3 regions of the Pacificispira sp. genome follow, and region 2 is predicted to be linked to each of the others. Evidence: predicted binding sites of a transcription regulator. Region 2 holds the regulator's gene; each other region holds the start of a gene.
What was found. The regulator LexA, encoded in region 2, represses DNA repair genes until DNA is damaged. The targets are predictions, from matches to a motif close to ATGTTCTANTTTGGTTC.

Region 1 (10,019 bases), on a different contig from region 2:
GCGGCGCGTGTTTCCGGGGCGCCTCGCTGAATGGCGCGATGATGACCGAAGTCGATGTTCGCGAAGCGGTCTTGGCCCAGGCCGACAAGCATGCGGGGCTGGAAAATCTGGAAGGTCATGCCCAATCCCCGGACATGTCCGGTGCGTCGGTGCATGGTGCGAACATGACCGGCGCCAAGATCGGCAACAGCTTTGCCCTCGCCGCCGATTTCACGGGCGCGGAGATGCGTGGTGTCACCTTCAGGCAGGCGGATTTGCGCAATGCGGTCTTCACCAACGCCAATTTGAAAGGGACCAGCTTTTCCGGCTGCCGTGTCGACAATGCCGACTTCCGGGGCGCGATCCTGACGGAGGTTGAGGTCGTCGACAGTACGTTCGATGGGGCGGACCTGACAGGCGCGATCGCGGACTACGCACTGATGACCAGCCCGTCCCTTGCCAATGCGAAATTGCCGGAAACTTTCGCGGAGGCTGAGGAAGACATCGATGTGATGAAGGCCGCGCACCGGAAATGGGTACAGTCGAATTCGACGGAAGGCGCGCGGCTGACGCTGGAAGGCGTCTCTCTGCGCGGCGTTGACTGGCAGGGCGCGGTCCTGTCGGCGGCGCTGGTGCGGCGGACCTGCCTCTACGAGGCGGACCTCTCCGTCGCCAATATGGCGTTGATCGACCTGACCGGCAGCGATCTGCGCATGGCGAAGCTTATCGAGGCGGATCTGCGAGGGGCCCGCCTTGGCGGCGCGCATTGCAATGAAGCGGACCTGACGGACGCGAATTTGAGCCCCCTTGTCCTGACCGATCGCAAGCGCACGATGTCGGCCAATTTGAAGAATGCCGTTCTGACCGGCGCGCGTCTGTGCAACGCGGACCTCAACCGGGCCGACCTGACCAATGCGGATCTGCGTCGCGCGGATCTGACCGGCACGAATTTCACGGGGGCCATTCTGAACGGTGCCAGCCTGGAGGGTGCGGTCATATCGCCTGAGACGAATTTCGAAAGCTGTCAGGCGGAAGGGTGCATCGGCTTCCCGGCGGCGGAAGGTGGCGACCGATGAAAGGCCGCTCCACCCCATTGCCTTTGCCCTGGGTCGAACTGGACGGCGATGTCATCGTCAATGCGGACGTGTCGGCAATGGCGATACTGGCGGGGTCGGGTCGCGGTGTCCTCGGTCAGAAGTTGTGGAATTTCGTCGATCTCGGGGAAGGCGCGGAGGCACCCGTCGATCCTTCGGCATTTGCCGGACGCTGGATCCCGGCGCGCCTGAAATCGGGCGGCGGGCTGGCGATGATGTTCGATCAGAACGGCGTCGGTGGCGGCGATTCCGGACAGGCCTGGCCGGTCTATCTGTTGAAGACGGACGGGACGGGGGCGATCACCGAGCGGTCCCTTCCGAATGAGGCGCTGACACAGCTGTTTTCGAACCTGTCGCATGAAATGCTGACCCCGTTGAACGCGGTTATCGGGTTCAGCGAGGTCATAAGCCATCAGCATTTCGGCCCGGTGCCGGAGCGCTATCGAAGCTATTCCGACGACATCAACGCGTCGGGCCAGTATCTGCTGGCCATGGTCAAGAGCATGCTGGAACTGGGCAAGTTGAGTTCCGGGCCGGATGCGATGGATGAATCGACGGTCGAACTGGGTGTGGTGATCGATCAAGCCGTGCGGATCGTCGGCAATCTGGCGGGCGAGAAGGGCAGCACGGTGACGTTGAGCGGGTTCGATGCCGCGCCCACACTGTTCGCCGATGAACTGAAACTGACCCAGGTTTTCACAAATCTCCTTTCCAACGCCCTCAAATACTCACAAAGGGGCAGTGAGATACGCGCCGTCTATGATGGCGTGACCGGCGGTTTCGCGGTCCTCCGCGTGATCGACAACGGTATCGGAATGTCGAGCAACGATGTCGCCACCGCGCTGATGCCCTTCGGCCGGGCGTCCTACAGTTTCAACGCGGCGGAATCCGGAACGGGGCTTGGCTTGCCGATCGCGCGCGCTATCGTGATTTCCCATGGTGGCTGGCTCGAAATCAAAAGCAGCCCCGGCATGGGCACTACGGTCATCATCGGCCTGCCGGAGGACCGGGTGTTGAGCGACGATGACGGCGGATTGGCCGGCCTGTTGGGGGCGGTCGAATGATAGGATCAACGGATCGGATCGCCCGGCGATGGAACGAAAGACGGATTCGGAAATTGAGACAGCCGCGATCGACGCGGCCTTGTCCCTGTTCGCGGAACGTGGGTATCGGGATGTCCGGCTGACCGACATCGCGGCCCAAGCAGGCTGCGATCTGGGGGATCTACGTCGGTGTTTCGACGGCAAGACGGCCCTTCTCACCCGGTTCCTGGTTCGGATCGACGCCGCGATCCTGGCAGACGACCCGGAGTTCGGTGAGGAAGAAAGCGTTCGCGACCGGCTGTTCGATCTGCTGATGCGCCGCTTCGACGCCCTGCAGCCGCACCGCGACGCGCTTCTGGCAATCCGAAGGGACCTGCCCGGCGATCCGGCGGTGGTCATCGAAATGGCGCCGCAGGGGCTGCGTGCCATGGCCTGGTATCTGGAGGCGGCGGGCGAATCCGCGGACGGTGTCGCCGGGGCGTTGCGGGTCAAGGGCCTGGCGGCGATCTGGCTGCATTGCCTGCGGGTCTGGTTCGAGGATAACTCCGAGGACCTGTCGAAGACCATGGCCGCACTGGACAAGGCCCTTTCCCAGGCGGAGCGGGCGGTGCGCTGGTTGCCCTCCTTCAAACCCGTTGCGGGTCGCGCTGCCGCGGACGATGCGGACGGGGCGCCCGCTTGAAGGACATCGTTGAAGTCGTTCACCGGTACCTGAGGGATTCCGATACAAGTTGGACGGTTGCCGTCTTCGGCGCGATTGCAGAATACCACACCGTGCAAGGCCAACCGCAGGAGGTACGGTTGTCTGCGGACGGCGGCACGATCGTCGGGGTTGGCGGGGCGTTGCGTGTCGCCCTGTCCGGGCCGGTCCGGCTCGCCCCTTATGAATTTCTGACAAAACGGCGCGACTTTTGGCTGCACGGGGTCAATCTGTGTCTGCCGGAGGACGTGGCGGATATCGGCTGTGGCAAGTTTGGGTTGGCTGAGCTGGGGCCGGACGAAAAGGCAATCCGGCAAGACGATCGTTCCGCCATTCTGTTCGATCTGGGATTGGGGCGTCCGACCTTGCAGGCGATGATCCGAACCGCAGATCCGGCGCTGATCAAGGCATTGCGCGGCCAAATCGGTCGTAATCTTCTGGGGGCGGAAGGGGCAGAGGCTTATCGCCTGATCCTTGCCGGGCAGCCGCACCGCGTATTTCAAAGCCGCCTGGGCCGGGTGGAGGTCTACAATCCGATCCCCGCACCGGATGGGCGGACCGCGCCCGGGCCGCATACCCATATCCTGCCCGATCTTCTGGCATCCGGCCGGACCCATTCCGCCAATGTGCCGGTGCCGCCGGGCCATGTGCCTGTGCTGCATTTCTGTCCGCCGAACCCGATCCTGCAGCGCGACGGCGAAGCCGCGCCGACATTGGATCGCAACCACATGGCGGCGTTCGATGCCCTGTTGGACCGTTTCGGGGAGGCGGAGTTGGAGGCGGCGAAACGCCTGGCGCGCGACGGTGTCCGTGCAGGAAGCCCGCCGCCCGACACGACCGACCTGTCCCGGCGGGAACGCACGGCGATCCGGGTCGCCTTGCGCAAGCTGGCGGCCTGTTCGCCGGGGGATGCGGCCGTGGCGCACTGGCAGGAGGCGTTCGAGACCCAGCCCGCCATCCCGCCGGTCGCGTGACCAAAATCAGATGATGTCGTCCTCGTCGGTGACGAGGTTGCTGAGCGCGGAGAGGCTTTTGCGCAGCTTCTGACGGGCCATCAGCTTGCGCTGCGCCTCGACCGGGAAATCGGTGAAGTTCAGGATGTTCCGCGAGACCAGAACGTCGATCAAATCCTCGGAGATACGCGCCATCTCCGTATCGGTCGCGCTCAGGCGGTCCATCATTGCGCTGGGGCTGGCCCCGCGCAGATAGCGGATCACCTCGGGATGGTCGTTCGGCAGAAATTCCTTGGCATGCGGGGCCGGGCGGTCGCCGATTCCGTTGATCCGGCCTTCGTCGTCGCGTGAAACATACGGCATGGACCGTTCCGTCCTTTCCTTCCAGACAGGTTCGCAGAGTGTAGGAACGGCCCGGGAATCCCGCAACCGGACTGCGCCAAATACCCTGAAAATGCGAAACGGACATTATGTCCCTTTTTGTTCTTTATTTATTCCTATTTTGTTTGTAGGTTGGGTCCATGAACATCGGCTATCAAACGACCCAGGCGGACCCTCGCCCCGACCGCCCGACCAAGGGGCGGGGTTCCGTGACGAATCGCACCGGACGGTTCGAACGGCATGAAACGGCGAGGATCGACGATGGCTGGCTGCTGGCCGAGGATGTCGACGGTACCGGCACGCCGCCGCCGAAGACCAAGCTGGGCGTCGATGGCGCGCGCAAGGTAATCACGCGGAACGACAGTCCGGATGTCCCCTTTGACCGGTCGATCAACCCTTATCGCGGTTGCGAGCATGGTTGCGTCTATTGTTTCGCCCGGCCGACACATGCTTATCTCGGCCTGTCGCCCGGCCTCGATTTCGAAACGAAACTGTTCTGGAAACCCAACGCGGCGGAACTGCTGGTTCGGGAACTGGCCAAACCGTCCTATCGCTGTGCTCCGATCGCCTTCGGAACCAATACCGATCCCTATCAACCGGTTGAGCGGCAGACGGAGGCGACGCGCGGCCTGTTACGGGTCCTGAACGAGGCGCGCCATCCCTATACCATCGTGACCAAGAATGCCCTGGTCTGCCGGGATTTGGATTTACTGGTTCCGGCGGCGCGGGAGAACCGGGTGCGGGTCATGCTGTCCGTCACCACGCTGGACCGGCATCTGGCGAACAAGATGGAACCCCGCGCCAGCACACCGGAGAAGCGCATCGCCGCGATCCGTCGCCTGACGGAAGCGGGGGTTCCGACCGGCGTTCTGGTTGCGCCGGTGATCCCGGCGCTGAACGACCATGAGATCGAAACGATCCTGGAACGGGTGGTGGAGGCGGGTGCCGTGTCCGCCGGTTATGTGATGCTGCGACTGCCCCTGGAGATCAAGGACCTGTTCCAGGAATGGTTGCACGCCCATTATCCCGACCGTGCCGAACGGGTCCTGTCCTTGATACGGCAAAGCCGGGACGGCGCGCTGAATCAGGCTCAGTTTGGCAAGCGCATGCGCGGCACCGGGCCCTTTGCGGATTTGATCGCAAACCGGTTCCGCCTTGCCCGCCGCAAGCTCGGTCTCGATACGCGCCGCCAGTCGGATCTGGATTGCAGCGCTTTCATTGCCCCCAAACTGCCCAGCCCGCAGATGGATTTGTTTTGATTTCAAGGCGTTCGACCGCCAGTAGCAAATTGCACGGCATTCTGTGCCAGCATTGGTTCGACAGGGCCCGTTAACCTTGTTATGCAGCGCCCATCGAGGCGCGAACATGAAGGTTTGTCGGATGGCCACCGACCCGTTTCCCCGTGACGAAGCAGAACCCGCCGGTTCCATGGTAACCACGTTCAACGCGGCCGACCTGCCGACCGTCGGTCAGCAGGACGCTTTCGTCTATTGGACGCAATTGCCGAAGACGGCGGACGTGCCGTCGATCGAACATATCGACCCCCTGGCCCTGCCGCGTTCGGCGCTGACCATGATGGCCGTGTTGGAGGTCGTCGATCAGGACTTTCTGGTACGCCTTGCGGGAACGGCGCTGACCGACATGCTGGGTAAGGAATTCACCGGGGCGAAGATCAGCGATTTGCCGGATGCCGATGACGGGACGGAACGTCTGTTTTGGGCAGTGCGTCACCGTCGCCCCTATTACTCGCGGTCGACCCTGACCTGGGCGCCGAAGAGCTTCCGGCGATACGGTGTCCTGACGCTGCCCTTCGGCGATGAAGGGCCAGTGAGCCGCCTGCTCCTCATCTTCGACTTTGAGAAGACCCAGACCTAGAGCGGTATGCGATCAGATGGAACCGCCTGAGACGCCATCTTCGGTTTCCTGGTTAGGAGCGGCGCGCGTGGCGATGCGGGGCATCGGAAGCGTGCCGCGACGCGGTCCAGGGAGCCAAAGACGGCGCCGAAGGTCGGCATGGCGGGCCGTCGGTGTCGTCGCGACGGCTGGACGATGCCCCGCATCGCCTGCGCCGACGCTTCTAACCGACAACCCGCCATGCCGATCTCAGGTGATTCCATCTGATCGCATACCGCTCTAGATCCGCTGAAATCTTTCAGCAATTTCACGGCTTTGTCCTATTCGCCCGGAAATTCCATGCTAAGATGGCGGCATCATGCACGGTGCTTCTGATCTCACGGGAATTGCAATTGTAGCCGTCGCCGCCGTTCTGTGCGGCATGGTCATGGTCCGGCTCAGGCAGCCGGCGATTATCGGCTATATCTTCGCCGGTCTGATCCTGGGACCGAACGGCCTATCCCTGGTCGACAACCGAGAAACCATCGATCTTCTGGCGCAGCTCGGCGTCATCATGCTGCTGTATTTCATCGGCATGGAGCTGAGCCTGCGCAGTTTCCGGACCATCTGGAAGGTCGCCATCGTCTCCGCCCTGGCTCAGATCGGCCTGTCGGTCGGCGCGCTATATGTGCTGGGCGGGCTGTTCGATTGGCCCCGGGAATGGGCGATTCTGTTCGGGTTCTGCCTCGCCCTGTCGTCGACCGCTGTCGCGGTGAAGGTGCTGGAGGATACCGGGGAACTTCGCAACAATGTCGGGCGCCTGGCCGTCGGCATCCTGATCGCCCAGGATCTGGCGGTCGCGCCGATGCTGGTCGTGATCGGCAATATGGCGTCCGAGAGTGAAGGCGCCATCCTGCACATGATCCTGGAAGTGGCGCTGTCGATCGGGATTCTGGTGCTCATCATCCTGTTCCTGACGCGACGCGCGAAGGTCGATCTGCCCTTCCACCAGATTGTCAGCAAGAATGCCGATCTGAAGCCATTGGCGGCTTTCGCCTTCTGTTTCGGCTTCGCGACCATCGCCGGTGTCATCGGCCTGTCGCCCGCCTTCGGTGCCTTCCTGGCCGGGTTGATCGTCGGCAACAGCGCCCAGCGTCAGGAAGTCCACGAGAATGCCGGCCCGATCCAGGCGATCCTGATGATGGTCTTTTTCCTGTCTATCGGCCTGTTGATCGATCTGCCATTTGTCTGGGAGAACATCTGGCTGTTGATCGGCCTCATGGTCTTCGTTGCCGTGTTCAAGACGGCGCTGAACGTCTTCATCCTGCGCCTGCAGGGGCAGAATTGGCAGACCGCCTTTTCTGTTTCGCTGGTCATCGGGCAGCTGGGGGAATTCTCTTTCGTGATGGCGGCGGTGGCACTGTCGTCCAATGTGATCGGGCCGGAAATCCACAAGATGATCGTGGCCCTGACGGTTTTCTCCCTGGTGACCAGCCCGCTGATGTTCGACCTGAACAAGCGTATCCGGCACCGGGCGGCGGGGCATATTTCAAGCGTCGGGGGGCTGCTGCGCTTCGCCTATTTCCGCGAATGGCAGGTGACGAAGCGGACGTCCAGGACGCTGTTCGCCGTTGCGTTCCGGATCGCGACCTGGCTTCAAATCCGCATCGACAGGATGCGCCGGCATGCCGCGCAGAAGCTGGAGGAGAGCCCGATCCGCAAGAAGCTGCCAGGCGAGGTGGACAAATCCGCCCCGCCGCCGGAAGACGCGGCCATGGACGCAAGTCCGCCCAAGAAACGCAAGGCCCCGCCGAAACAACCCTCTGCGCGACCGGATCCGGAAGCACCCGCCGCCGAGGAAAAGGGCGGCGCCGGCAAGCCCAAGAATGCCTGATCTGCGCCATGAGCGCGCGCTGCTGGCCGAAGCGGACGGGCCGGTTGCGGGATTGGATGAGGTCGGGCGCGGTCCCTGGGCCGGACCGGTCATGGCTTGCGCGGTGGTGCTGCCGGATGCGTCCGACGCGACGGGCGGCCTGCCGGAGACGCTGTTTGCGTCGCTGGACGATTCCAAGAAGCTTTCGCTGGACCGACGCGACGCGCTCTTTGACCCACTCGCCGCCGCAATCCCGCACGCATTCGGGGAGGCCAGCGTCGCCGAAATCGACGAATTGAACATTCTGCAGGCCAGTCTTCTGGCGATGCGGCGCGCCCTGGCGGCCCTGCCGCACCGCCCCGGCTGTGCCCTGGTCGACGGCAATCGGGACCCGAAACTGGGCGTGCCGACCCGCCTGATCGTGAAGGGCGACAGCGCTTCAATCGCCATAGCGGCCGCGTCGATCCTGGCGAAAGTGCGGCGTGACCGCATCATGGTCGAACTGGCGCGGGACTATCCCGGTTATGGCTGGGAAACCAATATGGGATATGGCACGGCGGCCCATCGTGCCGGTCTGGATCGCTTGGGCGTGACGCCCTACCACCGGACCAGTTTCGCGCCCATCAAGGCGCGGCTTCAGACGGCCCTCAATATCTAGAGTCCCGTTCCCCGGCTGGGACTCTATATGTAGAAAAATTCAAGTCGAATCAGATACTTGTTGACCCAGACTCCTGAAAGAATCATGATTCGGGCTCTGGCAAGCACTTGGGCTCATGAAGAATCATGAAAAAATTACCGCAGAATCAAATTCTGACCGGTGACTGTATTGAAGTAATGCGGTCGCTTCCCGAAGAATCCGTAGATATGATCTTTGCGGATCCACCCTATAACTTGCAGTTGGCCGGTTCTCTTTACAGACCGAACAATTCCAAGGTCGACGCGGTGGACGACGACTGGGACAAGTTCGACGATTTCGATGCTTACGATCGGTTCACTCGGGACTGGCTGTCGGCGGCGCGCCGGCTGTTGAAGCCGTCGGGCACGATCTGGGTGATCGGCAGTTACCACAACATCTTCCGGGTCGGGACGGCGTTGCAGAATATGGGATTCTGGATGCTGAACGACGTGGTCTGGGTGAAGACCAACCCGATGCCCAACTTCAAGGGCCGGCGCTTCACCAACGCCCATGAGACGATGCTGTGGTGCTCCAAGGACCAGGACGCGCGCTATACCTTCAATTACGAGGCCATGAAGGCCCTGAACGAAGACCTTCAGATGCGCAGCGATTGGACCATGCCGATCTGTACCGGGCATGAACGCCTGAAGGACGACGACGGCAGCAAGGCCCATCCGACGCAAAAGCCGGAAGCGCTGCTGCACCGGGTCATCCTGTCGTCGACGGAACCGGGGCAGGTCGTCCTCGATCCTTTCCTGGGCAGCGGCACGACGGCCGCCGTCGCCAAGCGCCTCGGCCGCCGCTGGATCGGCATCGAACGCGAGGAGAAGTATCTCAAGATCGCGGCGCGCCGCATCGCGGCGGAGCCGGAAGCCGCCGATGCCGACGCGATTTCCTACACCACGCCGAAGCGCAAGGAACCGCGCGTTCCCTTCGGAATGCTGGTGGAACGCGGCATGCTGAGCCCCGGGACGGTGCTGATCAGCCCGTGTCGCCGGCACACGGCCAAGGTCCGCTCGGACGGTACCATCATCTCGGCCGATCATCGCGGCTCGATCCATCAGGTCGGCGCGGCGGTGCAGGGTGCGCCTTCCTGCAACGGTTGGACCTATTGGCAGGTGAAGTCGGACGGTACGCAATCCATTCCGATCGACGCCTTCCGTCAGCGGATCCGCGCCGAACTGCACTGATCCTTTTCGGATATCGAAACAGGGAAAGGGCCGGCACATGCCGGCCCTTTCTTGTTACTGACATCGCACCAGGGGATCAGCGGCGCCAGAACGGCTTTGCAATTTCACGCTCGACCATGCTCCGGTCGAGTCCGACATCGTCCAGTTCGCGGTCCGTCATCCTGGACAGGCGCTGACGGCTCTGCCAGCGGAAGTGCCAGGCCTTCAGGACGGCACCAATCGTCAGTCCGTCTCGTTCGACTGCGTTAGCGAAATGGGTGTAACTTTGGCTGCAGGTCACATCAGTCATGGCGTTGC
Region 2 (10,019 bases):
AAGGAAACGATCCATCGCATGCGCTCAGCCTATCGCATGCTGTTCGCGGACGAAGGCACGATCAAGGAACGTGTTGCCGATGTCGACGAAGTCTTCGGCACCGAAGAAGCCGTGCGACAGATCCTGGAATTCGTGCGCGTCCAATCCAGCCGCGGCTTGACCCAGCCCCGGTCACTGGGGGCGGGCGAATAGCCGTCGCCGCGAGGGCGCGCCATGCCGCAGATCGACAGATTGGGTGTTATCGCCGGCAGCGGTGATCTGCCGCTCGAACTGGCGGAAGCCGCCACGCGACAGGGTATCGACGTCCACATATTCGTTCTGCGGGACCAAGGCGATCCTGCCGCCTATGAAGGCAAATTTCCCACCGTAACAATCCGGATCGGGGGCGCGGCGGAAGCCATGGCCCTGGTCCGTGCGCAAGGCATACAGGACATCGTCTTTGCCGGCGGCGTCCGCCGACCGTCGCTCAAGGAACTCATGCCGGACGCCACCGCGACGAAGATTCTGGGCCGCGGCCTGTTCCGTCAAGGGGATGACGGCCTTTTAAGGACCGTGATCCGGCACCTTGAAGAACGGGAAAACTTCAGGGTTCATCCGATCGGCTCGTTTCTCGCAGAACAGAAACCCAGAGAAGGCCGGTTAGGCGCCACGGACCCGCCGGCTCATGCACAGGCTGATATCCAACGCGGAATTGCAATTCTGGACGCATTGGCGCCGCAGGATGTTGGCCAAGCCGTCGTTGTCCAGGACGGCCTTGTTCTGGGCGTCGAGGCGATTGAAGGAACGGAGGCCCTGTTGGCGCGCTGCGCCACGCTGCGCCGGGACGGACCGGCCGCAACTTTGGTGAAACTGAGTAAACCGATGCAGACCGACCGGGCGGATTTGCCTGCAATCGGCCCGGATACGATCGAACAGGCCAAGGCCGCCGGACTGGCCGGAATCGCGGTTGAGGCCGATCGCAGCCTGATCATTTCGCGCGACGAGACCATAAGGCGGGCCGACGAGGCGGGGTTGTTCCTGATTGCCATTAAGAGGGGCGGCGTCGAATGATTCCCGGTACGGATCGGCCGCTAAAGGTATTCATGTCGGCCGGAGAAAGTTCCGGCGACGTGCTTGGCGGGCGTCTTGCCGCGGCATTGGCGGAGAAATGCCCGGCAGGGATCGAACTGCAGGGTGTCGGTGGCCCGGAGATGACGGCGCAAGGTCTGCGCAGCCTATTCCCGATGTCTGAATTGGCCCTAATGGGGTTGGTAGAAATCCTACCGCACATTCCCAGACTGAAGCGGCGGATCGCCGAAACGGCCGCCGCAGCGCAAGCGGCGCAGCCTGATGTCCTGATTACGATCGATGCCCCGGGCTTCAATAAGCGCATGGCCGCAGCCTGCACCGGGATGACCTGCCCCAAAATCCACTATGTCGCGCCCACTGTCTGGGCTTGGCGGCCGGGACGGGTCCATAAATTCAAAGACTTGTTCGATTCGCTGCTGTGCTTGCTGCCCTTTGAGCCGCCCTATTTCAAAGCGGTCGGGTTGGATGCGCGCTTCGTCGGACATTCAATACTGGAAAGCGGCGCCGACAAGGGCGACGGAGTAGGGTTCCGGGGCCGCTTGGGGCTGGCGGAAGGGACGCTCGTCCTTTGTGTTCTCCCGGGATCCCGATCCGGCGAGATCAAGCGCCTCTTGTCGGTCTTCCAGAAGGCCGCGGCACTGTTTTGCGAAGGTCATGTGGGGCGGGACGTGCGAATCGTCTTGCCTGCCGTCCCGCATTTGAGAGGCCATTTGGAGAAAGTAACCGCTGAGTGGCCGATGCCCGTGCATATTGTCGATCCGGTCGACAAATATGACGCCATGGCCGCGTCCGACCTTGCCCTGGCGGCGTCTGGTACGGTTGCCCTGGAATTGGCAATTGCCAAAGTGCCGACGGTCATTGCCTATCGACTGAACACGCTAACATATTGGATTTTGCGGCGTCTGGTACGCACACGCTATGCGCATCTGCTGAATATCACTGCAGACCGCGAGATCGTCCCGGAAGCTCTGCAGGACGATTGCACCCCGGAGCGCATCGCGACGCACCTGACCTCCTTGATCGGGGCTGCCGGCGCCCAACAGATCGAGACCCTGACGCCGATCCTAGGGACGCTGCGCCCCGACGGCGCTGCCGTGCCCAGCATGGCGGCAGCAGAAGCGGTTCTGGAAATCGTCCAGAAACGGAAACGCGGCCCGGAAGCCTGACTTCCGGACCGCGTGTTTCCATCAATTCGCAAGAGCGATCAGCGCTTGGATTTCGGCGGGAACTCGCGCTTGTCGTACCCCAGGAAAAGCTGACGCGGACGCCCGATCTTCTGGTAGGGATCGGCGATCATCTCGTTCCACTGGGCAACCCAGCCGACCGTCCGGGCCAGGGCGAACAGCACCGTGAACATCGAGGTCGGGAAGCCGATCGCCTTCAGGATGATGCCGGAATAGAAGTCGACATTCGGGAACAGCTTACGCTCGACGAAGTAATCGTCCTTGAGCGCGATTTGCTCCAGTTCCTGGGCCAGTTCCAGAAGCGGATCTTCGACGCCCAGTTCCTTCAGAACCTCGTCGCAGCTCTTCTTCAGAACCCCGGCGCGCGGATCGTAGTTCTTGTAGACGCGGTGACCGAAACCCATCAGCCGGAACGGATCGTTCTTGTCCTTGGCGCGTTCCAGGAATTCCGGGATGTTCTTCTTGTGACCGATCTGATGCAGCATGCTGAGAACGGCTTCGTTTGCGCCGCCATGCGCAGGGCCCCACAGCGACGAAATCCCGGCCGAAATGCAGGCGAACGGATTGGCGCCCGAGGACCCGGCGATCCGGACCGTGGAGGTCGACGCATTCTGCTCATGATCGGCGTGCAGGATGAAGATTCGGTCCATGGCGCGTTCGACGGCCGGGGAGATTTGATAGTCCTCCGCCGGAACCCCGAAAGTCATCTGCATGAAGTTGGCCGCGTAGCTGAGATTGTTACGCGGATACATGAACGGCTGCCCGACCGAATACTTATAGGCCATCGCCGCCAGGGTCGGCATTTTCGCGACCAGGCGGTGGGACGCGATCATGCGCTGTTCCGGATCGTTGATGTCCGTGGAGTCGTGATAGAAGGCGCTGAGCGCGCCGACGACACCAACCATGATCGCCATCGGATGCGCGTCGCGGCGGAACCCGCGATAGAAGTTCAAAAGCTGCTCATGCACCATCGTGTGATAGGTGATGGTCTTCTCGAAATCCTTGCGCTCGGTCTCGTTCGGCAATTCACCGCGCAGCAGCAGATAGCAGACTTCCATGAAATCGCAGTTTTCTGCCAGATCCTCGATGGAATAGCCGCGGTGAAGCAGCACGCCCTGGTCGCCGTCGATATAGGTGATGGCGCTGTCGCAGGACGCGGTAGACGTGAAACCCGGATCGTAAGTGAAGTAGCCCGTCTGGCCGTAAAGCTTCCGGATGTCGATTACTTTCGGGCCGACCGACCCTGCCATGACCGGCAATTCCCAACTGTTCCCAGTCGCATTGTCAGTAAGGGTCATTGTATGCGTTTTCGCGTCGCTCATACCGGCGCCTCCTGTCAATTATTTAGACCGAAGCCAATGAAATTCGGGCATAAATCGCGCCCTCTTGGCATTGGATCGGTAGTGTCCCCGCAATCGGTGCGGAACATTAACCGGATATGACGCAGCGCACAATAAGTCGGAATGCCGCGCCTGAATCGAACGTCAGGCGGCCTCCGGATTCTCGGGAAGGGCGGCGATCCGCGCCAAACATTCTTCCTTGCCCAGAACACGCATGACCTGCGTCAGATCGGGCGAAGCGAATGTCCCCGTCAGGGCGCCACGCACCGGCTGCGCCACTTTACCAAATCCGATGCCTTTCGCCTCCACGAAACTTTTCATGGCGTCATGCAGGGCTTCCTCGGTCCAGGGATCGAGGGACTGCAAGGCCGTGTCCGCCAATTCCTTGGCCAGGACAGGTCCCGCGCCAGCGACCAGTTTCGCGGATTTCGGATCGGACAGGGGGAATGTCGGCGGTTCGACATAGAACCGGGCGGCGTCGATCAGTTGCGGGATCGTGTCGCATCGCTGGGTCAGCCCGGCCATGCCTGCCGTGAGCCGTTCGACCAAGATCGGGTTCTCCGCCACATTCAGCGCCGCCGCGACGGTAGATGCCAGACCGGCGGGATCCGCCTGCCGCAGATAGTGGCCGTTGAGATTCTCCATCCGCTGAAAATCCATGCGGGACGGGGACCGTCCGACGGCGTCTAGGTCGAACCATTCGATTGCCTGCTGTTCCGAAATGATCTCGTCATCGCCATGGGACCAGCCCAGTCGCAGTAGGTAGTTCTTCAGCGTTTCCGGCAGATAGCCCATGTCCCGGTACTGCTCGACGCCCAATGCGCCATGCCGCTTCGACAATTTTGCGCCGTCCGGCCCGTGGATCAGCGGGATATGTGCGAATTCCGGTACATCCCATCCGGCATTTCGGAACAGGTGATACTGGCGGAAAGCGTTGACCAGATGGTCGTCCCCCCGAATGACGTGCGTCACCCCCATATCGTGATCGTCCACGACCACGGACAGCATATAGGTCGGCGTCTCGTCGGCGCGCAGCAGGATGAAATCGTCCAATTGGTCGTTCTCGATCGTCACATCGCCCTGTACGAGGTCCCGGATCGTCGTGCTGCCGCCATCGCGCGGCATCTTGATCCGGATGACCGGATCGACGCCGGCAGGGGTTTCCGATGGATCGCGGTCGCGCCAGGTGCCGTCATAGGGCGTCTTGCGGCCTTCGTCCTTCATGCGCTCCCGCATGGCTGCGAGTTCTTCCTGTGAGCAATAACAGCGGTAGGCATGTCCTTTGGCCAGGAGGTCGTGCGCGACCTCAACATGCCGCGCGGCGCGGGCGGATTGATAGACCGGCTCTCCGTCGCCCTGAAGACCAAGCCACGACAGACCGTCGAAAATCGCCTCAATCGCCGCATCGGTCGAACGCTTACGGTCGGTATCCTCGATCCGCAGCTTGTAAACTCCACCGAAATGCCGGGCATAGAGATAGTTGAACAAGGCCGTGCGAGCCCCGCCGATATGCAGATATCCGGTCGGGGAGGGGGCGAAACGGGTTACGACGGTCATGGTCACTCCTGACAGGCAAGGGGCGGCGGTCCCGGACGATTGATGGGACGTCGGTCGTTTACCACAGGCGGGACGGCAGCGGCAAAGCCCGAAAACGGCTGTCGCATCGTCATGAATTACGATCTATGGTCGCATGCTTCGGAGGAAGATGGATGGGCATGCGTTGGTATCGGATGTTTGGGGCGGAGGCCGTCCCGCGCGGTCGGCCTCTGACACTGCGTGACGCTGCCGCCATTCCGTTTGTTCTGCTGAAGGCGGAGCGGGAACGCTGGGCCTTGTGGTTGCCCGTCTTTCTAGGCGCCGGCATCGCGGTTTACTTCGCCTTGCCATCCGAGCCGCCGATTGAAGCAGGATTTACGCTTCTGTCGATTTGCGCGGTCGCCTTGGTTTGGGCTTGGTGGCGCCGGGCCGATGCTTGGTCGGCCCTGTTCGCTCTGCCCGCTGCCGCCGCAATCGGTCTTATCATCGCCGGATGGTCCACAGCACGCGCGGAAGCCCCCGTCCTTGCGGGAGAGCGGGTCCTGTCCGGCGTATCGGGGCGGGTCGTGGCGGTCGAACCCTTTGCCGACGGCGCGCGGGTCCGATTGGAAAATCTGGCGGTACCGGGATGGTGGAGGAATGGCGCGCTGCCCGAAGCCATCCGCATAAAGCTGAGGCGTGACGATCCTGCGCCCATCATCGGTCAGCGCATCCAGGTGACCGCCCGGGTCTCTCCGCCACCGCGCCCGAGTTTCCCGGGTGCATATGATTTCGCGCGCAGTGCCTGGTTCGACCGGTTGGGTGGCGTCGGGTTCGCTTTTTCGCACTGGCGTTTGGTTCGGTCGGACGCATCCATAAGTCCGGCGGACCAGATTCTCGCAGCCATCGAGCGGTTTCGTGCCGATCTGTCTACACGGCTGCGCACCGCGCGGCCTGATGTGTCGGGGCATGTCCTGGCCGCGCTGCTGACGGGGGACCGGTCCGGCGTTCCGGAACCCGTGCTGGAGGATCTGCGTCGGTCGGGCCTGGCCCACTTGCTGGCGATTTCAGGCCTGCATATCGGGATGGTCGCGGCAATCGTATTCGTGACCATGCGGACCTGCCTGGCTTTGAGTGAATCCTGGGCACGCGACCGGCCCATCAAGAAATGGGCGGCGGCTGCAGCCTTGATCGCCAGTTTTGCCTATCTGATCTTGTCCGGCGCCACGATCCCGACCCAGCGGGCCTTTCTGATGACCGGGATTGTTCTGATCGCGGTCCTGACCGACCGGCTGGCGATTTCGATGCGGCTGGTTGCGGTCGCCGCCGGGGCGGTCTTGATCCTGGCGCCGGAGAGCATCGTCGGCCCCAGTTTTCAGTTATCTTTCGCCGCCGTCATCGCATTGGTCGCGGTCTATGAGCAGTACCGGCTTTGGGCGGGAAGGATCGATACGGACGGGCCCCACGGGAAGACCGTCCGGTATCTCGCCGCCGTTTGCCTGACCACGGTGATCGCGGGTGTCGCTACAGCCCCATTCGCGATCTACCATTTCGGACAGGTGGCGCATTATTCCGTTCTGGCCAATCTCGTGGCGGTTCCCATCGTGACTTTCGTGGTCATGCCACTCGGCCTTCTGAGCCTTGCGCTGATGCCGATAGGCCTGGAGGCTATCCCGGCCATGGGAGCGGGATGGGGGATCGATGCGGTTCTTTGGATCGCGGAACAGGTCGCCGACCTGCCGGGTTCGGTTGCCCAGATCCCTGCCATGCCGGAATGGGGCCTGGCCCTGGTGGCGGTTGGGGGGCTTTGGTGTGCGATCTGGCAACGGGCCTGGCGGTTCTGTGGCCTGCCCGTCCTGATCGCCGGGATCCTATCGCCTTACTGGATGGCGGCGCCAATTGCGATCCTGCATGAGGATGGCGAACAGGCAGCCATCGTCTGGCGGGACGGGCTGTGGCTCGAATCCTCCCGCAAGGAACGTTTTGCACAGAATGTGTGGAGCGAGAAAACCGCCTATCCGGTTCTTGGCGACTGGCAAGACCTCGCCAAAACACCCGACGCGCCGATCCGCTGCGATCCGCTAGGCTGCGCCCTGGCCCTACGCCTTACGAATGGCAAGACCGTGACCTTGTCCTTCGTGAGCGATCCGAGGGCGCTTCGGGAGGATTGTGCCTTATCGACACTCGTCCGTGCGCCGGTTGTCGCCCATCCATCTCTTTGCGTCGAGGTCCAGGTCGTTAACCCGGCCGATCTGAAGCGCAACGGTACATATGCCGTCTATGCCGGCCGGGACGGGTTGAGACTGGTGACGGTGGAGGAGCGGCGCGGAGAACGCCCCTGGACACGGGCGCGCTGAATCCGGATCAGTACTTCCGCAGCAATCCGACAAGACGGCCCTGAATATTGACCTGATCGGGCCGGTAAATCCGAGTTTCGTAGTTCGAGTTGGCGGGTTCCAGGGCCACGCTGTCGCCCTTGCGGCGCAGACGTTTCAACGTCACCTCATGCCCTTCGACCAAGGCGACCACGATATCGCCGTTGCTGGCATGTTCGGAACGTTCGATCACCACCGTGTCGCCGTCCAGAATGCCCGCGTCGATCATGGAATCGCCCTCGACCTCCAGCGCATAATGGTCGCCGCGCCCCAATAGGGTCGCTGGGACATCCACCAGCATCGAATGATCGCGCAGCGCCTCGATCGGCGTACCGGCAGCGATCCGGCCATAAAGTGACAATTGCACGGTGTTACCGCCACCGCGCATCATCGAGCGGCGGCTGCCGACTTCCTTCTGGCGCAGCATTTCGACCCGGCGATTGCGGATCGGCAACTGCTCCGGCGCGGTGTTTTCGGGCAGGCGCACGACTTCCAACGCGCGGGCCCGGTTGGGAAGCCGGCGCAGAAATCCGCGTTCCTCAAGTCCGGTAATGAGGCGGTGAATGCCCGATTTGGATTTCAGGTCCAACGCTTCCTTCATTTCTTCAAAGGAGGGGGATACGCCGGAATTCTGCAGCCGGTCGTGAATGAACATCAGAAGTTCGTATTGTTTGCGCGTCAGCATTCCATCCGCTCCTTGTAGTCAATCGAGGGCGGGAATCCAGCCCCGCCACGGTCGTTGAACATTTATTGGACTAATTTTGTTCACATTGCGTGTCAAGGGGCAAAATTAGAACATGACGCGGACAAACAGGAACATATTCAGTCGAAGAGATGCCTTAGAAAGACGAAAGGTCAATAATTTCAACGGGGTCACCGGCCTGTGCCGATCCGGCATGCGGTGCCCGCCGGATCAGACATCCGGCCGTCGCGAGACGACGCATCATGGAACTGTCCTGCCGGGAATAGGGTGTAACATGCAGGGTTCCATCCGATTCGCGTGCCAGATCGGCCCGCAGATAATCCTCCCGGCGGTCATTCTCGGGCAGCGGACCGGTCAGGACAGCCCTGGCGAATTGAGGTTCGGTATCTCCCATGCCCACAAGCTTCGCGATGGCCGGCATTCCGAACAACAGGAAACAGACCAGGGCGGAAACCGGATTGCCCGGCAGCCCCAGCATGGGCACGCCTGCCAGCATCCCGAACATCAAGGGCTTGCCGGGGCGCATCGCAATCTTCCAGAAGTCGAGTTCCAGGCCGGCCTCGCCGAGGGCGGAGCCGATCAGGTCGTGTTTGCCGACCGATGCGCCGCCGGTTGTCAGGACCAGATCATGACCGGCCGCGCCGGCGGCGATAGCGCGCAGAGCCTCCGGGTCGTCCTTCGCCACGGGCAGCAAGGTTGGCAAGCCGCCCGCCCGTGTCACGGCGGCGGCGAGGGCGGGACCGTTGGAACTGACGATCTGGTTTTCACCCAACGGATCGCCCGGTAACACGATTTCATCGCCCGTGGACAGGATCGCCACGCGCGGGCGTCTGTGCACCGTCAGCCAGGGCCGGTTCATCGCCGCCGCAAGGCCGATCGAGCGCGGTGTCATGCGATGGCCGGCCTGCAGCAGCGTATCACCCGGTTTGAAATCCAATCCGGCGGGGCGGACATAGGTGCCGAGGCTGGCGCTTTCCAGGATTCGGACCGTACCCGCGTCCTCGTCGGCCTGGGTATCCTCTTGAATGACGATCGTATCTGTCCCGTCGGGAAGGGGCGCGCCGGTGAATATCCGAACACAGCTGCCGGGCGGCACGGTGCCGTCATAGGAAGCCCCCGCGGCGACTTCCGCGACAACCTTCAAGTCCACCGGAATCATGTGCAGATCCGATGCGCGGACCGCATATCCGTCCATCGCGGACATGTCTTTCGGCGGCTGCAGCCTAAAGGCATCGAGCGGGACCGCCAGGACCCGGTCCAAGGCGTCAGCCAGGGCCACCGTTTCCGTGCCCACCGGCTTGAGGGATGCCAGAATTCTCGATCGCGCCTCCGCGACGGAGATCATGGCGCCGCCCGGTATTCGCCGGATTTGCCGCCGGCCTTGTGAACCAGATGGATATCGGTGATGTGCATGGCCTTGTCCACGGCCTTGACCATGTCATAGACCGTCAGGGCCGCGACCGACACGGCCGTCAGGGCTTCCATCTCGACGCCGGTACGGCCCTTGAGCTTGACCGTCGCCTCAATCTCCACCGCGTTGTCGGCCTCATTGAGGGTCAGGAAGACCTTCACGGAGCTCAGAGGCAACGGGTGGCACAGCGGGATCAGATCCGGGGTCTTTTTCGCCCCCATGATCCCCGCCAGCTGCGCCACCGTCAGCGGATCGCCCTTTTTGACCTTGCCGTCCCGAATGGTCGCGACGGTTTCCGGCGACATCCGAACAAGACCGCGCGCCGTGGCAGACCGTTCCGTCTCGTCCTTTGCCGAGACGTCGACCATCACGGCATTGCCCTGCGCGTCGAAATGGGTGAGGGACCCTGTCATGGATCAGGCC
Region 3 (10,019 bases), on a different contig from region 2:
ACCCGGCTGGCCGACGGCTATGCCGGGTCCGACTATGCCGGCTATCTGCGCCGCCTGGTCGATGCCAATGGGAGAATTCGGTGAAGGTCACGCGGTTTTCGTCGCTGGACGGCCCCCTGGTGATCGACCATCCGTCCTTTGGAGATCATCGCGGGCGATTCGACATTCCCTGGAATGCCGACGCCTTCGCCGAGATCGGATTCCAGGATCCCTTCCTGCAGGATAATATCGTGCGCTCATCCCGGCGGGTGTTGCGCGGACTTCATTACCAAAACCCGGAAATGCAGGGAAAACTGCTTTGTGTCCTGAACGGCGCGATCCTGGATGTCGCCGTCGATCTGCGCGCAGACAGTCCGACATTGGGCCGGTGGGTTTCGGTGGAACTGAGCGCGCAGACCCCGCAATGCTTCTGGGTTCCGCGCGGCTTCGCCCATGGCTATCAGGCGCTCAGCGACGATACGATCGTCTTCTACAAGGTCGACGGCGCCTATGCCCCACAGCAGGAAGTCTGTATCCGCTGGGACGATTCCGATATCGGGATCGACTGGCCGCTGGCGGACCCGATCATCAGCGACAAGGACCTGAACGGCGTATCCTTCGCCGCCGCGCCGCGCTGCCATATGGCATCATGACCCACGGGCCGGGCTTGATAACCGGCGGCACCGGTCAATTGGGACGGGCGCTGTCCCTGACCGCGCCGCCGGACCGGCGCTACCATGCCCCACCGCGCGACGCGTTCGATCTGGCCCGCCCCGGCGATCTGCCGGCGATCCTCGACCGATTGCGGCCCGCCTGGATCGTCAACGCCGCCGCCTATACGGATGTCGACGCGGCGGAAAAGGACGAGGCAGCGGCGGGCCTTGTCAATGCGGAGGCACCCCGGGTTCTCGCGGCATGGGCCGCAGAGAACGGGGCGCGTCTGATCCATATCTCGACGGATTTCGTTTTCGGCCATGGACCGCATCTGCCGATCCAGCCGGACATGCCGGTCGCGCCGCTCAACGCCTATGGCCGGACCAAGGCGGCAGGTGAGGCCCGGGTGCGGGACGCGATGCCCAATGCGGTGATCCTGCGGACCTCCTATCTTTACGGTCCCGATTTCGGGACGGGTTTCGTCGACCGCATGCTGGCCGCCGCCTTGAAACGGGAGGCGCTGCAGGTCGTTACCGACCAGACCGGCAGCCCGACCGCCGCCCCCGACCTGGCCCGCCTGATCTGGGCCATTCTGGCGCAACCGTTGACCGGCGGCGGAATTCACCATGCGGCCTGCCGGGGTGCGGCGAGCCGCTACGACCTTATTGCAGAAGCATTGGAATTGGCGCGAGGACAAGGCGTGCCGATCCGCTGCGCCCGGCTGGAACCGGTCGCGTCCGACCGTTTTCCCAGCCCGGCCCGGCGGCCGGATTACAGCGCATTGGATTCCTCCGGTTTGGATCAGATCTTCGGCGTCGGCATGCCGGCCTGGCAGCACGCCTTGCGGGATCACGTGACCGCCATCGCGCCTGATCTCCGCCGCCTCGCCGCGAAGGCATAAACGGCGGCGTTTAGACCGGCCCTGCGGGAATGACGCGCTCGTACCGCCAGACATCCAGCGGCACCTCCCCTTCCGGCGTTTTCAGCCGGCTGGTTATCACGCCCACCCGATTCCAACCCTGCTTCTCATAGAACCGTGCCGCGCGGTCATTACCGATGGCGCAGGCCAGCCAGGCCGTTGCCCGTCCGGCGGCCCGGAACCGCTCCTCCGCATCCGCCATCATATAATCGGCCACGCCCCGGCCCCGCGCCGCCGCGGCCAGAAAGAACTGGTTCAACTCGTCGTCCAGGATCATGTGGAATCCGGCGACCCCCGTCTCCAGCTCAACCACCCGCACCTGAGGGAGGCCATCCATCAAACGATCGGCAAAGCTTTCCAGCGTCCGGTTGCGGGCCAGCTTTTCCGGCACCAGCCCGGCATGGCCGTCCTGCCATCCATCGTACCAAATCTGGGCCAGCACCGGCACATCGGCCGGGCAGGCATCCCGCAGCACAGGGGGCATCCGGGCGGTCATTGCGTCAAAAGCGGGTTGGGGTGTTCCGCGTCCAGCCCACCGCTGCCATAGGACCGGGTCAGGACTTCCATGAGATGACCGTCGGGATCGTCGAAATAGACGCCGCGCCCGTCATCCCAGTGATTGATCGCGCCCGGTTGGTTCCGGAACGGATCGGCCCAATAGGACAATCCCCGCGCCGTGATCCGGGCGAAGATTTCATCGAATTCGGGTTCGCTAACCTGAAAGGCGAAGTGACGGGGCGTGATCTCCCCGTCCGTTGTCAAATAATCCAGCGACGTCACCCCGACCTGGACGACGGCGAAATGCGCCAGGGTCCGATGCGGCTGCAGTCCCAGAATTTCGGTCAGGAACGCTGCGCTCGCCTGATTGTCCCGGGCGTGGATGATCGTATGGTTGAACGTGACGGCCATCGACCGGCCTCCCTGCTTTCGCCGCAGCTTCGCGCGGATCTCTCTCGCGGACACGCGGGAGTTTAGCGCCGCCCCTACGGGGCGACAAATCCGATGAATCGCATCTATTCCTCCGCACAATGCGGTTCCAGGGACGCGGTTTCCTCCTCGCCCACGCCCCCTTCCGGTCTCTTCACATAACCCGTGTGACGGGAAGAACGGGGCACAGAACAACGTCATGTCCATGATTTGTTCTCAATCCTTGACTCTGGAATATCAGAAGAACAAGAATGGAGAATGATGAGAACAAAAATGGATCAATCAGAACGTTTTCAACGCGCCCGCGACGCCCTGCGTCAGGTGGAAGCGCAGTGGCGTCCCGATGCCGGCGTAGCCGGGGGGCGGCTCTTTTCCCTGTCGTTCGGACAGGACGCGATAGGCCTGCCCTGGTCCGGGCTGCACCAGATCGAAGGGCCGGCCGGGGATGCCGCCGCGACGGGGTTCGCCCTGACCATGGTCCGCCAGGGTATGCAACGCCATGGCCGGGGGAAGCCGGTTTTCTGGATCACCGCCCCGGGCAGCCTGGATAGCGGCCGTCTGTATCCTCCCGCCCTGCAGCAGGATCAGGCCGCGCGGATGATTTTCATCGACGCGCCCCGGCCGCGTGAAGGGTTCTGGGCCTTTGAGGAAATTCTGCGATCGGCCCAGGCCGACGCCGTCATCGCCGAGTTGCCCCCGCCCGACACCGTCGCGGGGCGCCGCCTGCAACTCGCCGCCGAGGAAGGCGGCAGCCTGGCCATCCTATTGAGTCTGGCCGGGATTGGCGGGGCTGCCGCGCCGCCGACTCCGGCACGCAGCCGATGGTATGTCGCCTCCCGCCCCGGCGGGACGGCGGTCCGTTTGATACGGGGGCAGGGATTATGCCCCGGGGAATGGAGGATCGATCATGACGACGCACCGGTTTCTCTATATTTGGCTGCCACGGTTGGCGACCGATCGCTACATCCGCAAACCGCCGCCTGACCTGGACGCCGACTTGATCCGACAGCCCTTCGCCGTAACGGAGGCGGCGGGCGGCGTGGTCCGGCTTTTGGGCATCAACCGCCCCGGTCTGCAGGCGCGCCTTCATAGCGGCATGCCGTTGGCGGACGCCCGCGCGATCCTGCCCAGTTTGGTTACCCTGCCCGCCCGGCGGGACCAGGACCGCGCGGTACTTCAGACCCTGTCGCGTTGGGCGGACCGGTACAGTCCCTGGGTCGCGGTGGAGCGCCGGACGACAGACATCCCCGATTACGGCGATGGCGGCCTGTGGCTGAACATCACCGGCTGCGCCCATCTGTTCGGCGGCGAGGCGGGTATGGCGGACGCCATCCACCGGCAAGTCACGTCGATGGGGTACGATACCCGTCTGGGCATGGCGGATACGCCGGGCGGGGCCTGGGCGGCCGCGCGTTATCACACCGAAGGGGGGCATATGCCGCCCGGCGGGACCCGGGACGCGGCCGCGGATTTTCCCGTACAGGCCCTGCGCCTTTCGGATAACAGCGCGGACCTGTTGGCCCGGCTGGGATTGCGGCGGATCGCCGATCTGTACCCCCTGCCCCGCGCCAGTCTGATGGCACGCGCCGGCGGCGTCGTGCTGCGCCGACTGGATCAGCTTCTGGGCCGACTGCCCGAACATCTGTCCTACAATCAGCCGCCCCGTCTGCATTCCCTGCGCCGTTCGTGGCCGGAACCGCTGATCGACGGTACGGGTTTGCGCGACAGCACGCGGCATCTGCTGGACCGGCTTTGCGCCCAATTGCGCGAGGAAGGGCTGGGTGTCCGGCAATTGGCGGCACAGTACCGGCGGGTCGATGGCACGATCTGCGCCGTAACCGTCGGCACTAGCCTGCCGACCGCGGCCGCGCCGCATCTCTTCCGATTGCTGGAAGATCGGCTGACCACGGTGGATCCCGGTTTCGGGATCGAGGAGAGCCTGATCTGGGCCCGCAGAGTGGAGCCGCTGAAGACCCGGCAGACCGACCTGGAAAACGATGTCGGCGCGCCGGACAAGCTGGCGCTGGGTGCTTTGATGGACCGGCTTGGCCATCGGTTGAAGGGGCAGGCGGCATACCGGGCCGGAATCCTGCCCGGTCACCGGCCGGACAGGCTGTTCCGCAGATCCGGCATATCGTCCGACGGCGCGGGCGCACCGGATGACCTCCCGCCCCGCCCGCTGCGCTTTTTCACCCGGCCCGAGCCCGTCGACGTGACCTTCTGCCCCGATAGCGGCACGCCGAATGCCATCACATGGCGGCGCATGACCTTCCCGGCAGACAGGATGGAGGGGCCGGAAAGAGTGTGGCCCGAATGGTGGACGGCGCTTGATCGCTCTCCGGTAGAGGGGTTGCGCGACTATTACCAGGTCACGGGACCGAAGGGGCGGCGTCTGTGGTTGTGCCGGGAACGGGCGGCGGGAGACGACCAATGGTCGGTTCAGGGAATCTTTTCATGACTCCGTCTTCCCGCAAACCGGGGCCGGCCTATGCCGAACTGCAGACCGCCACGAATTTCAGCTTCCTGCGCGGTGCGTCCCATGGCGAGGAATTGATGCAGGCCGCCCGGGACAAGGGCCTGCATGCCATTGGCGTGACCGACCGCAACAGTTTCGCCGGCGTGGTGCGCGCCCATATGGCCGCGCAGGACCAGGGCGTCGCCTTCCATCCCGGCGTCCGGCTGGATCTGGCCGACGCCCCGTCGCTTTTATGCTACCCAACGGACCGTGCCGCCTATGGCCGGCTGTGCCGCCTGTTGACCCTCGGCAAGCGCCGGGCGCCGAAGGGGCAATGCGAATTGTATCTGGAAGACGTCGCCGACGCCCGGAAGGGTTCGCTGTTCATCGCGGTTCAGCCGACCCGCCCCTGCCCTGACTTTACCAACCGCCTGCCCGAACTGAAGGGCACGTTCGGGCAAAGCCTGTATCTCGCGGTCGGCCGGTTCTATGACGGGTTCGACCGGGCGCGACTGGACTTCACCGAATGGGTGGAGCGGCAATGGGCCATTCCACCGGTCGTTACCAACGACGTCCATATGCATATCCCGGCCCGCAAGCCGTTGCTGGATACCGTCACCTGCATTCGTGAAGGCTGCCGGCTGGAAAACGCCGGCTTCCGGCTGTTCCCCAACGCGGAACGGCATGTGAAATCGCCGGCGGAGATGGCGGCCCTGTTCCCCGATCATCCGGACTGGCTGGCCCGCACCGTGGAGATCGCCGAGCGCTGCCGGTTCAGCCTGACGGAGTTGCGTTACGAATATCCGGACGAGAATGGCGGCGACGGGGAAAGCCCACCGGACCGGCTTGCCCGACTGACCTGGGACGGCGCGCGCAAACGCTATCCCGACGGCATCCCTCAGAAGGTCCGGGACGGTATCGACAAGGAATTGCGCTTAATTTCCCGGCTACAATTCGAACCCTACTTCCTGACCGTTCACGACATTGTTTCCTTCGCCCGCGGCGAAGGGATTCTGTGCCAGGGGCGAGGCTCCGCGGCGAATTCGACCGTCTGCTATTGTCTGGGCATCACCGAGGTGGATCCCGACACCCATAACCTGCTCTTTGAGCGTTTCGTCAGCGAACAGCGCGGCGAACCGCCGGATATCGATGTCGATTTCGAACATGAACGGCGCGAGGAGGTGATCCAGTATATCTATCGCCGATACGGCCGGGAGCGCGCGGGGCTGACCGCCACCGTCATCTCCTATCGCAGCCGCAGCGCGGTGCGCGAGGTCGGCCGCGTCTTCGGCATCAGCGAGGACAGCTTGGCCAAGCTTGCCCGCACCGTCTGGGGCAGCGGCTCCAGCGGCGTCGACCCGGCGCATGTGCGGGAAGCCGGTCTGGATCCCGACGATCCGCGTCTGAACGCCGTTCTGGGGCTCAGCGCCGAGTTGATCGGCTTTCCCCGGCACCTGTCGCAACATGTCGGCGGCTTCGTCATCACGCGCGGGCCCCTGGTCGAATTGTCGCCCGTCGCCAACGCGGCGATGAAGGACCGCACGACGATCGAATGGGACAAGGACGATATCGACGCCTTGGGCATCCTGAAGGTCGATGTCCTGGGACTCGGCATGCTGACCTGCATCCGCAAGAGCCTTGATCTGCTGCGCTCCCACAAGGGCGTCTCGATGGACATGGCCTCCTTCCGCGCCGCCAACGACTCCGCGACCTATGCCATGCTGCAGAAGGCGGACAGTATCGGTGTCTTCCAGGTCGAATCCCGCGCCCAGATGTCCATGTTGCCGCGCCTGAAGCCGGCGCGGCTCTACGATCTGGTGGTGGAGGTCGCAATCGTCCGGCCCGGCCCGATCCAGGGCGGCATGGTCCATCCCTATCTGAAGCGGCGGCAAGGCAAGGAGCCGATCACCTATCCGTCACCCGCCCTCAGATCGGTGCTGGAGCGGACCTATGGCGTGCCGCTGTTCCAGGAACAGGCTATGCAGATCGCCATTGTCGCCGCCGGCTATACGCCGGAAGAAGCGGACCGTCTGCGCCGCGCCATGGCGACCTTCAAGCGGACCGGGCAGATACAGAACCATCGCGACAAGTTCCTCGCTGGCATGGCAAAGAACAGATACGATCCGGAATTCGCCGAACACTGCTTCAAACAGATCGAGGGTTTCGCCGAATACGGTTTCCCGGAAAGCCACGCCGCCAGCTTCGCGCTGCTGGTCTATGTCTCGGCCTGGCTGAAATGCCACCACCCGGACATTTTCGCCTGCGCCCTGCTGAACAGTCAGCCCATGGGCTTCTACGCCCCGGCCCAGATCGTCCAGGACGCCCGCAACCACGGCGTGACGGTCCGGCCCGTCGACATCAATTACAGCACCTGGGACAATACCCTGGAATCGCCGGATGGAGGCCGCCGCTATGCCTTGCGTCTCGGTTTCCGGCAGATAAGGGGGCTGTCGGACACCGACGCTTTGGCCATCGTCTCCAACCGGCCGAATGGGGGGTATCAGGATCTCTACATGATGGCGCGGCAGGCCGGGCTTTCCCCCGACGTTCTGGAGAAATTGGCCGATGCCGACGCCTTCGCGTCCTTAGGCCTGTCCCGGCGCGAGGCGCTGTGGCGGGCCAAGCGGTTCGGAAGCGGGCGCAAGGCGCCGCCCGACCTGCCGCTGTTCGGCGTTTTGAGCGGCCACACCCATAACCAAGGCGTTTCGGCGGAATTCGGCCCTGAAAGCCCTGTCCTACTGCCCGAAATGAGCTTGGGCGAGGAGGTCGTGATGGATTATTCCAGTTTGCGCCTGTCGTTACACGCGCATCCCATGTCACTGATCCGCGGTCAATTGAACGCAGCCGGCGTGCGCACCGCCCGGGGCTTGCCGGAGGTCGGGGATGGCAAGCCGGTCAGCCATGCCGGGCTGGTCATCGTGCGGCAGCGGCCAAGCACATCGGCGGGCGTTGTCTTCCTGACGATGGAGGACGAGACCGGTCTCGCCAATATCGTCGTCTGGTCCAAGGTGTTCGAGGCCTATCGACGGGTTCTGATGACCGCACCCATTCTCGGCGTAGAGGGCAGCCTGCAAATCGAAGACCGGGTGACCCATGTCGTCGCCGACAAGCTTTTCGACCTGACCGGCCTCCTCGACCACACCATCGGCACCCTCCGCTTCGAACGCCGCAAAGGCGGTCACCCCCGGTCCCTGACCTTGAAAGCCACCCCGGCAAAACCATTCCCCCCAACCACTCTCCACATCCTCGCCCTCTTCACCGGCCCAACCCGACCCAATCCTTTAAAGGTAGACAGCCACAACTTTCACTAATGGTGGAGCAGAGACTGTTGCCCCTGTTCCTCATTATTACCGGGCGCGCTTGGGGGACGGCTCAAATGATGCATCACTTTGCGTTCCTTTCTGAGGTCATGCCGCCGCGGACAAGGCGCTGGCGCGGCTTACAAGGAGTTCGCTGAGCGGGCTTTCGTGACGCCGGTTCGCGCGTTCGACAGCGAGAGCGGAAGCGAGCCGGACGTCGCCTGACCGGATCGCCGCTTCAATCAGCGTGAGATCGATGACGTCGCGTTGCGCGTGGCTGCCGCCGAAACGGTGGGCGAAGGACCGCACGTGCCGCAGAAGTCCGACCGCCTTTGCGTAATCACCATCGCCGAACGAGAGCAACGCCTGCCCAACCGCCAACCCGACCTCTCCGGCAAACATGGCATTGTCCCCCGGGCCCTCAATGGCATTCCGCTGGGCGTCAACCACGGTTCGGGCGAGATCGCGCCGACCCGCGCCGATAAAAGCCATCATCGCATGGACGTCGTTGAATGCATAAGCGCTCGTCGTCGCCATGGGGGCCCACCCGTTGGCCAAGGCGTCCCAGCGGTCGCCCACATCAACGTTGCGCAAGTGAAGTCGCCAGAGCATTGCCGAGGCATCGACCATGTCCATCACCACGCCGGACTCTCCGCGCGCCATCTGGTCGTCGAAGAGCGCGAGCACGGCCGCAAAATCCCCCAGTTCGAGGTGATACAAGGCCAAATGCCACCAGTTGTGCACCTGGAAGAAACTGTCGCCAGCCCACCCGTCGTTGCTGCGCATCCAGGCGATTCCATCGGATTGGCGGTTCTGCATTTCGAACACATGGGCGACCGCGTGCTGGGACCAGCCGTCGCGTGGCTCGAGTTCGACACCCCTCCGTCCGGCGGCCTCGGCGCGGGCATAGTCGCCGTTCTCCTCCAAGCCGAATGCATGCATGCCCAAGACCGAGTGATAGCCCGGCATGCTTTCGTCCCAATGCGGCAACGCCCGGGCAATGCGGTCGCGCAGCATACGCGAATGCCCGGTAAAGAAATCGATCTGATGGCCGACCAACAGCCCCAGCGCATCGCGGGGATAGGCAATCGTCACGTCTTCCATCACCCGACCGGCATCGTGCCAACGGCCCTCCACAAGATGGCGGATCGAGGCGAGGTGACCACGTTCGCGATCCGTGGCCGGAAGATGCTCTGACGCCTCGAGTGCTGCCCGCGCGACCGGTAATCCGTCCGGTTCGGTACCCAACAGATGAAGCCAGGCTCTAAGCGCGTGCGCCATTGTAAAGTCCGGGCACTGCGCGATTGCGGCGTCAGCTCCCGCTACCGGATCACCCCGATAGCATTGCAGTTCCGCGACCGCAGTCTCGTAATGCGCGGCGGCGACTTCATTTGCCCCGGTCAAGACCAGGCCGTGGACATCGTGTCGGGTCATTTCATATCCTTTGGAAAGCTCTGTTGTTCCATGCGTCATGACCAGAAGGCGTAAGGTCGAGCCTCACATTGTGAGGCGTTCGCCTTAGAGCGTGTGGGGCTCCGCGGTGTAAGCCGGAAAGGTACCAACCCGGCGCGCGGCAATTGATGTATCTAAGACCGAAATGCGAAAGACGGTCGGTTCTTGGCAGAGACACCGCTCTGCCCGGGGCTGCTTTCGCCGCGCGCCCGGAAAGCGTATCGTCGCGATGAAAATGTGACTGGATTCAGCCAACAATGTACTGGGACACAAAAATTTCTGACGGGCGGCCTGTTGTTGCTGTGCTGCCCTTTGCCGTCATTGACCAAGACGG

Region 1: ACO06O_RS01385 (PA0069 family radical SAM protein) is a predicted target of LexA. The motif match lies at 4,250-4,266, and genes of this name have one in related genera.
Region 3: ACO06O_RS12495 (ImuA family protein) is a predicted target of LexA. The motif match lies at 2,712-2,728, and genes of this name have one in related genera.

What each region holds. Positions count from the first base shown of each region.
Region 1 is NZ_CBDDHE010000002.1:276,031-286,049, reverse strand. Features, by position in the region: gene ACO06O_RS01410 (pentapeptide repeat-containing protein) at 1-1,055, shown strand, start outside; gene ACO06O_RS01405 (sensor histidine kinase) at 1,052-2,137, shown strand; gene ACO06O_RS01400 (TetR family transcriptional regulator) at 2,166-2,798, shown strand; gene ACO06O_RS01395 (DUF6925 family protein) at 2,795-3,790, shown strand; gene ACO06O_RS01390 (hypothetical protein) at 3,797-4,132, opposite strand; gene ACO06O_RS01385 (PA0069 family radical SAM protein) at 4,291-5,409, shown strand; gene ACO06O_RS01380 (PAS domain-containing protein) at 5,531-6,025, shown strand; gene ACO06O_RS01375 (cation:proton antiporter) at 6,363-7,877, shown strand; gene ACO06O_RS01370 (ribonuclease HII) at 7,870-8,514, shown strand; gene ACO06O_RS01365 (site-specific DNA-methyltransferase) at 8,640-9,722, shown strand; gene ACO06O_RS01360 (DUF1127 domain-containing protein) at 9,799-10,011, opposite strand.
Region 2 is NZ_CBDDHE010000004.1:273,895-283,913, forward strand. Features, by position in the region: gene lpxA (acyl-ACP--UDP-N-acetylglucosamine O-acyltransferase) at 1-192, shown strand, start outside; gene ACO06O_RS09610 (LpxI family protein) at 214-1,050, shown strand; gene lpxB (lipid-A-disaccharide synthase) at 1,047-2,234, shown strand; gene ACO06O_RS09620 (citrate synthase) at 2,273-3,574, opposite strand; gene gltX (glutamate--tRNA ligase) at 3,737-5,149, opposite strand; gene ACO06O_RS09630 (ComEC/Rec2 family competence protein) at 5,308-7,464, shown strand; gene lexA (transcriptional repressor LexA) at 7,472-8,167, opposite strand; gene glp (gephyrin-like molybdotransferase Glp) at 8,322-9,530, opposite strand; gene moaC (cyclic pyranopterin monophosphate synthase MoaC) at 9,527-10,009, opposite strand; gene trpC (indole-3-glycerol phosphate synthase TrpC) at 10,013-10,019, opposite strand, start outside.
Region 3 is NZ_CBDDHE010000006.1:369,979-379,997, forward strand. Features, by position in the region: gene rfbA (glucose-1-phosphate thymidylyltransferase RfbA) at 1-84, shown strand, start outside; gene rfbC (dTDP-4-dehydrorhamnose 3,5-epimerase) at 81-632, shown strand; gene rfbD (dTDP-4-dehydrorhamnose reductase) at 629-1,534, shown strand; gene ACO06O_RS12485 (GNAT family N-acetyltransferase) at 1,545-2,036, opposite strand; gene ACO06O_RS12490 (VOC family protein) at 2,045-2,461, opposite strand; gene ACO06O_RS12495 (ImuA family protein) at 2,753-3,463, shown strand; gene ACO06O_RS12500 (Y-family DNA polymerase) at 3,387-4,937, shown strand; gene ACO06O_RS12505 (error-prone DNA polymerase) at 4,934-8,245, shown strand; gene ACO06O_RS12510 (tetratricopeptide repeat protein) at 8,342-9,667, opposite strand; gene ACO06O_RS12515 (tetratricopeptide repeat protein) at 9,943-10,019, shown strand, end outside.